DNA from 3 places in the Aquamicrobium sp. genome. Region 3 is predicted to be linked to each of the others. Evidence: riboswitches for the same ligand, from Rfam matches in the RefSeq annotation. Region 3 holds a riboswitch; each other region holds the start of a gene.

Region 1 (5,182 bases), 1.1 Mb from region 3:
GCCGTCACCTTCGCGCGGCAGGTGGGCATCGAGGACGACGAGGCCGGATTCGCCGAGGATGAGGCCCCGCCGGCGTCCTGAGAAAGAAGCGTGGCAGGCGTACCGTCCACACTTCTTATATATCGTCGCCCCGACCGGATCAGGCCGCGTCGCGAAGCTGCCTTGCGGCGGCCACCATGTTGACGAGCGCCGGGCGCACCTCCTCCCATTTGCGGGTCTTCAGCCCGCAATCGGGATTGACCCAGAGCTGGCCATCGGCGAGCCGCTTGCGGGCAAGCGTCATCAGCGCGGTCATCTCCTCCACCGCCGGCACGCGCGGCGAGTGGATGTCGTAGACGCCGGGGCCGATCTCATTCGGGTATTTGTAGCTCCGGAAGGCGTCGAGCAGCTCCATCTGCGAGCGCGAGGTCTCGATAGAGATGACGTCGGCGTCCATCGCTGCGATGCCGTCGATGATGTCGTTGAACTCCGAGTAGCACATATGGGTGTGGATCTGGGTCGCGTCCGCCACGCCCGAGGCGGTGAGCCGGAAGCACTCGACGGCCCAGCCGAGATAGGCCTTCCACTCGGAACGGCGCAGCGGCAGGCCCTCGCGCAGGGCGGCCTCGTCGATCTGGATCATCGTCGCGCCGGCCGTCTCGAGGTCGACGACCTCGTCGCGGATGGCGAGCGCGATCTGGCGGCAGGTGCGCTCGCGCGGCTGGTCGTCGCGCACGAACGACCAGTTGAGGATCGTCACCGGCCCGGTCAGCATGCCCTTGACGGGCCTTGGCGTCAGCGACTGCGCGTATTGCCACCACGCCACCGTCATCGGCCGCGGGCGCGAGACGTCGCCATAGATGATCGGCGGGCGCACGTAGCGCGAGCCGTAGCTCTGCACCCAGGCATGCTTGGTGAAGGCGAAGCCGGAAAGCTGCTCGCCGAAATACTGCACCATGTCGTTGCGCTCGAACTCGCCATGGACCAGCACGTCGAGGCCGATCTCCTCCTGCCAGCGGATCGCGGCTTCCGTCTCGCGCTTGAGGAACGCCTCGTAGTCGAGATGGCTCAGCTCCCCCTTGGCGTGGGCGGCGCGCGCCTTGCGCACCTCGGCCGTCTGCGGGAACGAGCCGATGGTCGTGGTCGGGAAGGCCGGCAGGCCGAGCTTGTCGCGCTGGACCCGGCTGCGCGTGGCGAAATCGCTGGCTCTGGTTTTCATTGCCGCGCCGATGCCGGCGATGCGGCCCTCGACCAGCGGGTCGTGCACCTTGGGCGAGGCGGCGCGGGCGGCGGCGGCCTGCGAGGCGGCCTTGAGCGCGGCAAGGACGGCGCTGCGCCCTTCCGCGAGCGCCCGCGACAGCGTCACCAGCTCGCCCTGCTTCTGCGCCGCGAAGGCGAGCCACGACTTCACGTCCGCGTCGAGCGCGGTCTCGAGGTCGAGATCGATCGGCACATGCAGCAGAGACGAGGACGGCGCGACCTCGATGCGGGCGAGCGGCCAGCCGGCCACCACCGGCTTGATGCGGTCGAGGATGGCGCAAAGGTCGGCGCGCCAGACGTTGCGCCCGTCGACCAGGCCGAGCGACAGCACGAGGTCCTTGCGCGCCAGCCGGCCGACCGCTTCGAGCTGCTCCGGCGCGCGCACGAGATCGACATGGAGGCCGGCGACAGGCAGCGAAAGCGCGGTGTCGAGATTGTCGCCGAGCGCGCCGAAATAGGTGGCGAGCATGATCCTGAGGTCCGGCGCGGCCTTCGCCAGCCGCTCATAGGCGAAGCGGAACGCCTCGCGCTCGTTGGGGATCAGGTCGAGCACCAGCGCCGGCTCGTCGATCTGCACCCAGTCGGCGCCGGCCAGCCGCAGGCGGCGCAGCAGCTCCTCATAGACCGGCAGCAGCCGCGGCAGCAGCGCCAGCGGGTCGAAGCCTTCCTCCTGCGACTTGCCGCGCCTGAGCAGCGTCACCGGGCCGAGGATCACCGGCCGCGTGTAGATGCCGAGCGCCTTCGCTTCGAGGAACTCGTCCACCGGCTTCGACGAGGACAGCGCGAAGGCCTGATCGGACGAGAACTGCGGCACCATGTAGTGGTAGTTGGTGTCGAACCACTTGGTCATCTCCAGCGCCGGGACGCCATCGTGGGGGCCATGGGCCGGATCGGCGCAGCCGTTGCCGCATTCGGCATGGGCATTGCCCTCGCTGCCGCGCGCCATGGCGAAATAGGTGTCGAGCGGCACCTCGCCGCCCTGCCAGCCGTAGCGGGCCGGAACCGCGCCGACGAGGACGATCGTGTCGAGCACATGGTCGTAGAGCGAGAAGTCGTTGGACGGGATCCTGGTGATGCCGCGCGCGCGCTGCTCCTCCCAGTTGGCGGCGCGCAGCCGCTTGGCGGTTTCGAGCAGCGCTGCGGCGGAAGATTTGCCCGACCAGTAGGATTCGAGCGCGAATTTCAGCTCGCGGCGGCGGCCGATGCGCGGCACGCCCAGCGTTGCGACGGGAACTTTCTGCGGAAGCGACATGACCATACCCCGATTGTTGGGGCGGAGGCGCGAAAGCGTGCAGGGCGGCCGTGCCGCGTCATGCATGCCACCGGGACACCCCGCCCGTGGATGTTTCTCGCCGTGGCAGGTCTCCTGGCTTGCGGGTCCTCGCCTTCATCCGTCTTCCCGGAGCGGCTGGCTCCAGTGACGTCATTGGATGACGGCTCGCCGCTTACAGTTGCGGGGGCAGCGCCGGTCTTGCCGCCTCGCGGGCGACTCACCGGCTTCCCTCTTTGCTTCGGCATGCACGAGTGCCTGCCGAAGAACCACGACGGACGCACTCTATCGAAGTCCGGGCGGTTGTCAATGTGATATAAAGAAATCTTTATGTCTTTAAATCACGCCGGAAGGAAGAAATTTCCGGTGCCCGCCTTGCCCGCCGGAAGGGCCTCCAATCGGTATGGATAGATTGTCGCGGACGCGAAGGTTGCTTGATCTGCGACAAACTGGAGTTCTATATGCAAGTTTATAAGGGATCGGCCCGGCGAAGGCGTCGGGCCGCGCGAACTTCCGGAGCTTGCCATGTCGAGAACAGCATCATCGGGTCGGACCGTCCTCACCCGCCGCAAGGCGCTCGCCGCCGCGGCCGCCTCCGCTGCCTGTCTTGCGCTGCCGCCGTCGGTGCGCCGGGCGTCGGCGGCGAAGCTGCCGTCGCTGACGCTCTACGGCCCGCCGGCCGGCCCCAGCATCTCGCTGGCGCACGCGGTCGCCTCCGGCAAGCTCTCCGCCATCGCCGACAAGGCCGAGTTCAAGGTGTGGCGCAACCCTGACGAGATGCGCGCCGGCCTGACCTCCGGCACGATGCAGGCGCTGATCCTCCCGGTTCAGGTCGCCGCCAATCTCTACAATCGCGGCCTGCCGGTCCGGCTCCTCAACGTCATGACCGACGGCCTGCTCTATATCGTCTCGGCCGACCCGACCCTGTCGAGCATCCCGGCGCTCAAGGGCAGGACGCTCGCGGTTCCGTTTCGCAACGACATGCCCGACCTGGTGATGGGCAGGCTGCTCGCCCATCATGGGTTGAAGCCCGGCACCGACATCACCCTCGAAAGCGCCGGCTCGCCGATCGAGGCGATCCAGCTCCTGATGGCGGGGCGGGTCGATGCCGTCCTGTCGACCGAGCCGGCCGTCTCGGCCGCGATCCTGCGCGGCGCGGCCGGCGGCAAGGCGGTGCGGCGCGTCATCGACGTCCAGAAGGCGTGGGCCGAAGCCACCGGCGGCTCGCCCGTGCTGCCGCAGGCAGGGCTGGCGCTGACGGTGCCGTTCATGGAGGCCAATCCCGGCATCGCCGACGCGTTGCAGCAGATCGCCGAGGAGGCGACGGCATCGGTCAACGCCGATCCGGCGCGGGCGGCCGCCGACGCCACCGCGGCGCTGGAGATGCCGGCGGCGATCCTCGTCGCCTCGCTGCCGACCTCCAAGCTGGTGGCCCGGCGCGCCAGCGCAGCCCGCGCCGACATCGAGGCGATGCTGTCGACGCTGGCCGAAGCCGATCCGGCGATCATCGGCGGCAAGCTGCCGGACGACGGCTTCTATCTCTAGGGAGCTCAAGGCGATGATGGCGGCATGGTCGGACAGGGTCGGGCGCACGGGGCGGTTCCTGTGGTCGGGCTGGTCCGGCCTCGCGGCCCTGTCGCTGCTCGCCGCGCTGTGGCAGTTCGGCCATGAGGTCTATGGCGACTTCATCCTGCCGGCGCCGCTCGACACCGTGCGCGCCATGGGCACTATCCTCGCCGACCCCGCCTCGTGGGACATCGCGGTGCTGACCAGCCGCCGCGCCGTCGAGGGCTTCCTCGTCTCGGCGCTGGCCGGCGCGGCGCTCGGCCTCGCCGCCGGCTATTCGCCGGCCACGATGCGCGCGGCGCGCCCGCTCGTCACGGTGCTGCTCGGCGTGCCGCCCATCGCCTGGATCGTCCTGGCCATGATCTGGTTCGGCTCGTCCGACGGCACCGTCGTCGTCACCATTCTCATCGCCTCCTCGCCGCTGGTCTTCGTCGGCGTCGCCGAGGGCGTGATGACGCGCGACCGCAGCCTCGACGACATGGCCCGCGCCTTCGGGGCCGGCCCCGTCAGGCGGCTGACGACGCTCGGCCTGCGCCATGTCGCGGCGCATCTGTTTCCCGCGCTCGCCATCTCGCTCGGCACCGCCTTCAAGGTCGCGGTGATGGCCGAGCTCCTCGCCAATGTCGGCGGCATCGGCGGCGAGCTCGCCCGCGCGCGGGCCAATCTCGACGTCGCCGGCGCGCTCGGCTGGGTGATGATCTCGGTCGCGGCGCTGATCGCCTTCGAATACGGCATCGTCCATCCCGTCCGCGCCGAGTTCGAGCGCTGGCGCGCCGCCGCCCAGCCATGGGGGGTGAAGCGATGAGCCCCGCGCCGCCCTTTGCGTTGACCCTCACCGGCATCGGCCATTCCTATTTCGGCCGCACCGTGCTCGACGAAGTCGACCTTGTCGTCGGTCGCGGCGAGGTGGTGGCGCTGGTCGGCCCCTCCGGATGCGGCAAGTCGACCCTCGTCCACATCGCCGCCGACGTGATGGAGCCGCGCCGCGGCAGGATCGAGCGCGGCTATCGCCGCCACGGCATGGTGTTCCAGAGCCCGCGCCTCCTGCCCTGGGCGACCGCGCTCGACAACATCGCCTATCCGCTGCGCATTTCCGGCGTTCGCCGG
Region 2 (5,182 bases), 1.7 Mb from region 3:
TGAACGGCGTGACGTTGATCTCGTGGTTCTCCTCGAGCTCGTCGCGCTCGGCGCTGGCGTTGAGGCTACCGGCCATGGACCCTACTCCGCTGCCCGTGAAAGCGCATGCTCCGCGCCGGCCTCGCCCGGCACGGCGCGGCGGTCGATGTCGCGGCTGACCAGCCGCTCGACCGCGGCCGAGGCGTCGGCCAGGAGCAGCCGGTAGCCGGCGATGGAGCGCGCGAAGACGTTGTAGATCACCACCGCCGGAATGGCGGCGACGAGGCCAAGCGCGGTGGCGAGCAGCGCCTCGGCGATGCCCGGCGCGACGACGGCGAGGTTGGTCGTCTGCGCCTCAGAGATGCCGATGAACGAGTTCATGATGCCCCAGACGGTGCCGAACAGGCCGACGAAGGGCGCGGTCGAGCCGATCGTGGCGAGGATGCCGGTGCCGCGGGTCATCCGCCGCCCGGCCTGCGCCTCGATACGCGACAAATGCGAGGTGACGCGCTCCTTCAGGCCCGCCGCGCCGCCATAGGGCAGGGTCGAGCGCGAGGCTTCCACCTCATGCGCGGCGGCGCGCACCATCAGCGCCGCCGGCCCGCCCCTGCCCGGAAGCGAGCGCACGGCGTCGGGCAGACTCTCGGCCTGGACGATGCGCTTCAGCCCGCGTCCGGCATTGGCCTTGGCGCCGGCGATCTCCAGCGACTTGGCGAGCCACACGGTCCAGGTGACGAGCGAGGCGAAGGCGAGGCCGATCATCACCGCCTTGACCACCCAGTCGGCGGCCATGAACATGCCCCATGGCGACAAATCGTGCGGCAGGGTGTCGTCGCGCGCGTCGGCCGGCGCGCCGTCCTCGGCGATCTCGATCTCGGAAGCGTCTATTCCAGCAGGGGGCCCGGCAGGCGGCGCGGACGGCGCCTCGCCCTGCTGCGGAGCGGCGTCGACAGCCGGGGCAGGCGTCCCGGCCGCCGGCTGCTGGGGCGCGGGAGCCTGGGAAACCGGGGCCTCGGGCGCGGTGGCCGGTTGCTGCTGCTGCGGGGCGGGTTGCTCGACGGCCGCCGGCGGCGCCGCCTCCTGCGCCCGCGCCGGCACACCGGCGGCGAGGGCCGCGACGGCCAATGCCGCAAGCAGCAGCCCGAAAACCCGGCCGGCCGGCTGGCGGCAGCGTGAACTCTTCAACAGGATAGACGACATTCTGGCACTTTCCGCTTTCGCATACTGTCCGGCGTGCGTCTCGCGCGGATGCCTCTCACATCCGGCCGCGACATGCAACCTTCGCCCGCCCTTGCCGGCGGCAAAACACGACTAAAACAATCATGTTTCTTTTGGAAGCCAATTTTACGGGAATATTGTGGCGGGAACGCCGCGCGCGTTGACGCAACGGCGAAGTGACGCTAGCAAAGTCGGCGAAGCTGGTTCCGCCGAAAGGTGGATGAAAAGGGAATGCGGTGCGGCCGGGCTGTCCGGCCAAATCCGCAGCTGCCCCCGCAACTGTAACCGTTGAGCCATCTTCCAGATGCCACTGGCCGCAAGGCCGGGAAGGCGGGAGAGAGGCGAAGACACGGGAAGCCAGGAGACCTGCCGCTTCAGTCACCCTGTCCGCATGCGAGGGGCATGCAGGCGCGGCCGTCCGTAGCGGTGACACGAGAACGTGTTGCCGCATGCGAACGGGCCGGGGCGGGTTCAATTCCCAATTCCTTTCCTTGCGGTTCTTGAAAAGCCCGGGGGCCAACGCGCCTCCCAGCACCTTTGGGGACTGACATGAACAGGTTTCTGATCTCCACCGCCAGCGCGCTGGCATTGATGGCCGGCGCCGCGCAGGCGCAGGACGCGGCGCAGACCGACGAGCAGGGCGTCACCACCCTCGAGGCGATCACCGTCACCGCCAACCGCACCCCGACCGAAAAGAGCAAGACCGGCTCCAAGGTCGAGCAGGTGACGCAAGGCGAGATCGAGACGAAATCGCTCGTCTCGGTCACGGACTACCTGACGCGGCTGCCGGGCATTTCGGTGACCTCCAGCGGCGGCATCGGAACACAGACCGGCATCTCCGTCCGCGGCTTGGGCGGTGCCTATGTGAAGACGCTATACAACGGCATCGACGTTTCGGACACGACCGGAACGCAGGTTCTGACACAGTACCAGTATCTGCTGTCGGGCGGTGTCACCGGCATGGAGATACTGAAGGGCTCTCAAAGCACGCTCTACGGTTCGAGCGCCATCGCCGGCGTCGTCGACATCACCACGCTGGGCGAGGTCGAGGACGGCATCAGCCATACGGTTCACGTCGAGGGCGGATCGTTCGGCACAGTGCGCGGCCGCTACGGCCTCGCCGGCGCACAGGGCGGATCGAGGATTGCGGCCAACGTCACCGGCTTCCGCAACGACGGCATTTCCGCGAAGGCCGGCGGCACCGAGCGCGACGGCTACGAGAACGTGACCTTCGACCTCGCCGCCGAGCACCGCATCAACGAGGCGTTCTCGGTGTTCGGGTCCTTGCTCTATATCGATGCGAAGACCGAGTTCGACGGTGGCAGCGCCGACGATGCCGACAGCTATGAGCTGGCCACGATGATGGGAGGCCGGGTCGGCTTCAATCTCGACCTGCTCGACGGACGATTGAAGAACACGTTCTCCGTACAGGGCTTCAAATCCGACAGGGAGAGCATCTGGGCCGGATCGCCGGCTTCCTTCATCGGCACGCGGCAAAAGTTCGACTATCAGGGATCGTTCGAGGCGACGGATCGCGTTCTGTTGCAATACGGCGTCGATCACGAGCGCCAGGAAGCCGAGGATGGGGGCGGCGGGACCCCACTCGGCAAGATCGACCTTACCGGGGTCTGGGTACAGGCTGTCGTCGAGCCCGTCGACAACCTCGTGCTGACAGCGGGCGTTCGCCATGACGACCACTCGATGTTCGGCGGGCACACGACCTGGCGCGCCACCGCGTCCTATCTGTTCGACCAGACCGGAACCCGGCTGCACTCGTCATTCGGGACCGGTTTCCGCGCTCCGAGCCTCTATGAGCTCTATTCGGACGGCGGCGATCCGACCCTGCGGCCTGAAACGAGCCGCAGCTTTGATATCGGCGTAGAACAACGCTTCCTCGATGGCCGCCTCGTTGCCGACCTCACCTATTTCCATCTGGAGATCGACAATCGCATCTTCTGGGTCGACGATTTCGGCGGGCCGCCCTGGGGCTACTACGATCAGGTTGCCGGCGGGACGACTTCCGACGGCGTCGAGGCGTCCTTCTCCTACGCCGCGACCGATTGGCTCGACCTCGGCGGCTCCTACACCTACACGAACTCGCGCAATTCGGACGGGACGCGGAGCTGGCGCGTTCCGCGGCATGCCGTCACCCTCGCCGCAACGGCGCGCCCCGCCGAAAAGTGGACCGTCAGCGCGGACCTGAAATACGCCGCCGATACCATCGACTTCGACTGGACGGCCTATGCCGACGTGAAGCTCGACGACTACGTCCTGCTCAACGCCAAGATCGCCTATCAGGTGAACGAGTCGACCGAGGTCTATCTGCGCGGCGAGAACCTGCTCGATCAGGACTATCAGGTCGTCCGCGGCTACAACACGCCCGGCATCGCCGCCTATGCGGGCTTCAAGGCGAAGTTCTGAGCCTCAGGAAAACGGGAGCCTGCCTTTGGGCGGGCTCCCGGATCATTCCCGCCGCGCCTTACCCGTGCGCGACCATGACGTGGCGGACGGCGGTGTAGTCCTCCAGCGCGTAGAGCGACATGTCCTTGCCGTAGCCGGACTGCTTCAGCCCGCCATGCGGCATCTCGTTGACCAGCATGAAATGGGTGTTGACCCAGGTGCAGCCGTAGCGCAGGCGCGCGGCGGTCGCCATCGCCCGGCCGACATCTTTCGTCCACACCGACGAGGCGAGGCCGTAATCCGAGTCGTTGGCCCAGTTCACGGCCTCGTCGACATCGGTGAAGCGGGTGACGGAGACGACCGGCCCGAACACCTCGCGGCGCACGATCTCGTCCTCCTGCAACGCGCCGGCGACGACGGTCGGCTGGTAGTAGAAGCCCTCCGTCCCCGGCTTGCCGCCGGCGGTGATCTCGATGTGCTTCTGCTCGGCGGCGCGCTCGACGAAGCTCGCCACCCGGTCCTGCTGGCGGCGCGAGATCAGCGGGCCGATCTCGTTCTCGGCATCGTCGGCGAGGCCGTATTTGATGGTCGAGACGGCGGCAGACAGGTCGGCGACCAGCTTCTCGTAGATCTTCGCGCCGGCATAGATGCGGCAGGCGGCGGTGCAGTCCTGCCCGGCATTGTAGTAGCCGAAGGCGCGCAACCCTGAGACGACCGCGTCGATGTCGGCGTCGTCGAACACGACGACCGGGGCCTTGCCGCCAAGCTCGAGATGGGTGCGCTTGACCGACTTGGCCGCCGCCTGAAGGATCTTCTTGCCGGTGGCGACGTCGCCGGTGATCGAGATCATGTCGACCTCGCGGTGGTTGATCAGCGCGTTGCCGACGCTCTCGCCGCGGCCGGTGACGACGTTGACCACGCCCTCGGGCAGCACCTCGGCGAGGATGGCGGCCAGCTTCAGCGCGGTCAGCGGCGTCTGCTCGGACGGCTTGAAGACGACGGTGTTGCCGCCGGCGACGGCCGGGGCCAGCTTCCACGCCATCATCATCAGCGGGTAGTTCCACGGCGCGATCGAGGCGACGACGCCGATGGGATCGCGGCGGATCATCGAGGTGTGGCCGGCAAGGTACTCGCCGGCGATGGTGCCGGGCATGGTGCGCACCGCGCCGGCGAAGAAGCGGTAGCAATCCACGATGGCCGGAATCTCGTCGTTGAGCACGGCGTTGATCGGCTTGCCGCAGTTCAGCGCCTCCAGCCGGGCGAACTCGGCCGCGTCTTCCTCGATGCGCGCGGCGATCTTCAGCAGGTATCCCGAGCGTTCCGAGGGCGTGGTGCGCGACCAGCCCTCGAAGGCGCGCCGCGCCGCGTTGACCGCGGCATCGACCTGCCCCTGCGAGGCTTCCGGCACCGACAGGATCGTCTCGCCCGTGCGCGGGTTGAGGATCGTTTCCTCGATTTCCGTGCCGGCCTCGAACCGGGAGCCGATCAGGAGCTGCGTGTGCATGGGACTTCCTCCTTGAGGTATCATTTGCCGGCTCCGGCGACCTGGTCGCCGTCGCGGGTGAGGTAGTAGGCGGCCAGGATC
Region 3 (5,182 bases):
AGTCGACGGCGGGCTCGCCGGCCACGGCGGTCAGCGACGACGACGACGAGACGTCGCGCTTGATGATCTGCTGCAGCATCACCTCGTCCCGCTCGACCGAGGGGATGGACTGCAACAGCAGATGCGGCGAGCGCACGACGTCGACCGGCGGCTTCGCCGCCCCGTCGCCGATGACGAGCGAGAGATCGACGCTTGCCGTCGGGCGCCGCGTCGTGGCGGTGACGGCGCGGCCGACCTTCTGCATGCGCAGCTCGGCATATTTGATGGGAAAGCCCATCGCCTCGCGGCCGGGGGCGGTCCCGTAGTCCTTGTTCTTGAAGCAATGGGCGTAGTAGCCGCCGGTATGCTCGCCGAAGCGGGCGGGGATCACCACGCCGGTGGAGCCATAATAGTCCCCGAACGTGTCCTCGTATTCGGCGAAGCCGGTGATCGTGGTGTAGATATAGGCCTCGATCCAGGCATAGGGCGCGACGAACTCGAAGGGCGTGGGAGCAAGGACCTTTTCGATCTCGCTCCGGTCGACCTCCATCAGGATGGAGATGCCGAGGCAGTCTGCCGCGCGGTATCGGCCGCCGGCATACCCGGGAGCGGCATCGGCATCGCCGCGGGCCGGCCGAAGCTCTCCTCGTGATAATGCGCCATGTCGAAGCCGGCGCCGCAGAGAATGTCGCGCACGCCCTGCATGAAAGGCTCCGGCCCGCAGCAGAACGCTTCCCGCTCGAGAAAGTCGGGAGACAGGAGCGGCAGGCGCGCGGCGTCGATCCGCCCCCTGTGGCCGGACCAGCTTTCGCAGCCCGACCGTTCCTCGACGAGGAAGGACAGCGAAAGACCCGGCATGAGGCTGCCGAGCAATTCGAGCTCCCGGCGGAAGATGATGTCCTGCGGCCGCCTCGCGCAGTGGACGAAGGCGACGTCGGCAGCCGGCGCGCAGTCGCTCAGCCAGCGCAGCATCGACATCGTCGGCGTGATGCCGGAGCCGGCGGAAACGAAGAGATATCTCGCCGCCGGATGGTTGTGATGGGAAAAATCGCCGGCCGGCCCGTACGCCTTGAGCCGCGCCCCGATCGCCAGATTGTCGAACATCCAGCGGGTGCCGATGCTGTCGGCCTGCGCCTTCACCGTCACCGCGATGGAGAAGGGGCGCGAGGGCGAGGACGACAGCGTGTAGGTGCGCATGATCGGCCCGCCCTCGACGGGCAGTTCGAGGGTGACGAACTGTCCGGGCTTGTAGCGGAACCATGTCTGCGCATCGGAGCGGAAGACGAAAGTCTTCACCTGCGGCGCCTCGTCGAATATGCCGGTCACTTCCAGCACCTGGAGCCGGTCGTTCCACGGCGTCATCTCGTCGAGGTGGCGGTAGGGGGAAAAATCGGTGATCGCGTTCATCGCTGTTCCTATGCCACGTCGCGCAGCGCGGGCTTGCCGGTCTCGGCGAGACGCGGCCCGATGGACGCCGCATACCATTCGAGGAACTGCATCACGCCGCCCTCGTGTTCCGCCGAATAGGGTCCGGGCTCGTAGGCCGGCGATCCGATGCCGAACGCGTTCTCCTCGACGATCCGCCGGTCCTCGTCGTTGGTCATGGTCCAGACATGGGTGAGCTCTTCAAGCGTGTAGTCGACGCCCTCGACCGCATCCTTGTGGACCAGCCATTTGGTCGTCACCGCCGTCTCGGTCGGGCCGAGCGGCAGCACGCGGAAGGTCACCGCATGGTCGCCGAGCACATGGTTCCATGTGGTCGGATAGTGATAGAGCAGCAGCGCGCCGATGCGATCGGCCGAGACGCTGTCGGACAGGTTGCGCCGGACGGCGCGCCGGCCGGTCATCGTGTAGCTGACGGCATCGCGCAGAAGGGGAGCGCGGGTGGCACGGTACTGCCCGCTTTTGTCGATGCCGAAACGCGAGGGCAGGCCGGCGGCCTCGCAATGCTCCCAGTGCGCCAGGATGTCCGGGTCGCTTTCCGCCCCGCTCACTCCGGTCACGGTCGGGGCTTCCGGATAGGTCTTGCACAGTTCCGGATGGTTGGCCGCGCAGTGGTAGCACTCGCGGTTGTTTTCCCAGACCAGCTTCCAGTTGCCCTTCTCGATGATCGTGGACTCGTAGGCGACCTTGGCCTCGACAAGCCGGTGCGGCGCGAAATAGGGCTCCATCAGCGCGCGGAACGGCGCGAAGTCGGCCGGCTCGTCCGCCAGGCAGATGAAGATGTAGCCGGCGACGCTCTCGCAGGCGACGGGTTTCATGCCGAAATCCTGCTTGCGGAAATCGTCTCCCATCTGGCGGGCGAAGACCAGCGAGCCGTCGAGGTCGTAGGTCCACTGGTGGTAGGGGCATACGAGCTTCGCCGCCATGCCCCTTTGCGCGGTGCACACCCGGCTGCCGCGGTGGCGGCATGTGTTGTGCAGGGCGCGGATGACGCCGTCGCGGCCGCGCACCACCACCACCGGATAGGCCCCGACCTGCAAGGTGAAATAGCTGCCCGGCCTGGCGATCTCGCAATCGTGACCGACAAACAGCCAGTCGCGATACCAGATCAGCTCGAGGTCGAGCCTGTAGAAATCCGGATCGACATAAAAAGGTTGTTCGAGGCTGAAGCCGTCGCGCCGCGCGTGGATCAGCCTCAGCATTTCATTGCGCGCATCCATGTCCGTCCTCGCATTCTCACAAGGACTGAACTGGTGGTGATTTGAGGGGAGATGGCCGCGGGCACGGCATTGCCCGATGCGCGTCTGCCTCTTGACCGCCCACCGCGATCAGTCGGGTTGTACCGTCCAGGGCTGGTTTCCGGGCTCCGGAGCCGTCCGTTTGAAGGACTGTCCCGACGCCTTCCCGGACCTTTTCGATCCAGTGGCGTCCGTCGGGACTTTCAGCTCCGCTACCGTTGCGGGGGCAGCGCCGGCGTCAAACCGGCTTCCCAATTATCTCTCCGGGGAATCCTCCGGGGAGCACCTTGAACGTCACGATCAGATCACGAACGCGGCGAGATCGCGAGCGCGAAAGCGACATCGGCGTGAACCAAAGGCGACAGGCGCTTCTTTTCAATAGGAGCGGCGAGCATATTGACATAAAGATGTCTTTATGTGACGTGACTGTATGTCGCATCAGGAACGCAGGGCGTCGCAAATGTCATCTCTCGACGAGCTCTTCGGCCCCGTCGCCCCCAAACGGGATGGCGCGGAAATTCTGGCCGCCCTGCAAAAGGCGGCGCGCGAGCGCATCCTCGTTCTCGACGGCGCGATGGGCACCCAGATCCAGGGGCTGGGCTTTGCCGAGGATCATTTCCGCGGCGACCGCTTTACCGGCTGCGCCTGCCACCAGCAGGGCAACAACGATCTGCTCATCCTCACCCAGCCGAAGGCGATCGAGGACATCCATTATGCCTACGCCAGGGCGGGCGCCGACATCGTCGAGACCAACACTTTTTCCTCGACCTCCATCGCGCAGGCCGACTACGGCATGGAGGAGATGGTCTACGAGCTGAACCGCGACGGCGCGCTGCTGGCGAAGCGCGCGCTGCGCCGCGCGGAGCAGGAGGACGGACGGCGCCGCTTCGTCGCCGGCGCGCTGGGGCCGACCAACCGCACCGCATCGATCTCGCCAGATGTCAACAATCCCGGCTATCGCGCCGTCACCTTCGACGATCTGCGCCTCGCCTATGGCGAGCAGCTGCGCGGGCTGATCGACGGCGGCGCCGACATCATCTTGATCGAGACGATCTTCGACACGCTCAACGCCAAGGCGGCGATCTTCGCCTGCGGGGAGATATTCACGGAAAAAGGGATCCATCTGCCGGTGATGATCTCCGGCACCATCACCGACCTTTCCGGCCGCACCCTTTCAGGCCAGACGCCCACGGCCTTCTGGCATTCGATCCGCCATGCGAAACCCTTTTCGGTCGGTCTGAACTGCGCGCTGGGCGCGGCCGCGATGCGCCCGCATCTGACCGAGATTTCCGGCGTCGCCGACACGTTTACCTGCGCCTATCCCAATGCCGGCCTGCCCAACGCCTTCGGCCAGTATGACGAGACGCCCGACTTCATGGCCGCCCAGGTCGAGGAATTCGCGCGCGAGGGACTGGTCAATGTCGTCGGCGGCTGCTGCGGCTCGACGCCGGAGCACATCGCCGCCATCGCCGAGGCGGTTGCGAAGCACCCGCCGAGAAGCGTTCCGAAGCTGAAGCCGCGGATGCGCCTGTCGGGGCTGGAGCCGTTCACGCTGACGAAGGACATCCCCTTCGTCAATGTCGGCGAGCGCACCAACGTCACCGGCTCGGCGCGCTTCCGCAAGCTCATCACCGCCGGCGACTACGCCGCCGCCCTCGACGTGGCGCGCGACCAGGTCGAGGGCGGCGCGCAGGTCATCGACATCAACATGGACGAGGGCCTGATCGACTCGCAGAAGGCGATGGTCGAGTACCTCAACCTGATCGCCGCCGAGCCCGACATCGCCCGCGTGCCGGTGATGATCGACAGCTCCAAATGGGAGGTGATCGAGGCCGGCCTCAAATGCGTTCAGGGCAAGCCCATCGTCAACTCGATCTCGATGAAGGAGGGCGAGGACGCCTTCCTTCATCATGCGAGGCTGTGCCGGATGTACGGCGCGGCCGTCGTGGTCATGGCCTTCGACGAGGCCGGGCAGGCCGATACGAAGGAGCGCAAGGTCGAGATATGCACCCGCGCCTATAAGCTGCTGACGGAGACGGCCGGCTTCGCGCCCGAGGACATCATCTTCGATCCGAACGTCTTCGCCATCGCCACCGGCATCGAGGAGCACGACAATTACGGCGTCGACTTCATCGAGGCGACGCGGGAGATCACCGCTACCCTGCCGCACGTCCACATCTCGGGCGGCGTGTCGAACCTGTCCTTCTCCTTCCGCGGCAACGAGCCGGTGCGCGAGGCCATGCACGCGGTGTTCCTCTACCACGCCATCCAGGCGGGCATGGACATGGGCATCGTCAATGCCGGTCAGCTCGCCGTCTACGAGTCCATCGATTCCGAGCTGCGCGAGGCCTGCGAGGACGTCGTGCTCAACCGCAAGCCGGCGGCGGGCGGCACGGCGACGGAGCGGATGCTCGACATTGCCGAGCGTTTCAGGGGCGCGGGCGCGAAGGAAGCGAAGGAGAAAGACCTCGCCTGGCGTGAATGGCCGGTCGAAAAGCGCATCGCGCACGCGCTGGTCAACG

Evidence for each region. Region 3 has a riboswitch for cobalamin ahead of M9945_RS11135 (SRPBCC family protein). Riboswitches for the same ligand answer to the same signal wherever they lie in the genome.
Region 1: it holds a riboswitch for cobalamin, as region 3 does, so the genes downstream of both, metE (5-methyltetrahydropteroyltriglutamate--homocysteine S-methyltransferase) here and M9945_RS11135 (SRPBCC family protein) in region 3, are expected to answer to the same signal.
Region 2: it holds a riboswitch for cobalamin, as region 3 does, so the genes downstream of both, M9945_RS02845 (TonB-dependent receptor plug domain-containing protein) here and M9945_RS11135 (SRPBCC family protein) in region 3, are expected to answer to the same signal.

Annotation. Positions count from the first base shown of each region.
Region 1 is NZ_JAMLIE010000001.1:1,153,941-1,159,122, forward strand. Features, by position in the region: gene M9945_RS05645 (nitrilase-related carbon-nitrogen hydrolase) at 1-81, shown strand, start outside; gene metE (5-methyltetrahydropteroyltriglutamate--homocysteine S-methyltransferase) at 140-2,491, opposite strand; cobalamin riboswitch at 2,578-2,798, opposite strand; gene M9945_RS05655 (ABC transporter substrate-binding protein) at 3,035-4,054, shown strand; gene M9945_RS05660 (ABC transporter permease) at 4,068-4,880, shown strand; gene M9945_RS05665 (ABC transporter ATP-binding protein) at 4,877-5,182, shown strand, end outside.
Region 2 is NZ_JAMLIE010000001.1:573,575-578,756, reverse strand. Features, by position in the region: gene exbD (TonB system transport protein ExbD) at 1-76, opposite strand, end outside; gene exbB (tonB-system energizer ExbB) at 82-1,179, opposite strand; cobalamin riboswitch at 1,382-1,586, shown strand; gene M9945_RS02845 (TonB-dependent receptor plug domain-containing protein) at 1,747-3,618, shown strand; gene M9945_RS02840 (gamma-aminobutyraldehyde dehydrogenase) at 3,677-5,101, opposite strand; gene M9945_RS02835 (ABC transporter permease) at 5,122-5,182, opposite strand, start outside.
Region 3 is NZ_JAMLIE010000001.1:2,247,637-2,252,818, forward strand. Features, by position in the region: gene M9945_RS11125 (acetoacetate decarboxylase family protein) at 1-529, opposite strand, end outside; partial or broken gene M9945_RS11130 (FAD-binding oxidoreductase) at 601-1,386, opposite strand; gene M9945_RS11135 (SRPBCC family protein) at 1,395-2,642, opposite strand; cobalamin riboswitch at 2,755-2,965, opposite strand; gene metH (methionine synthase) at 3,121-5,182, shown strand, end outside.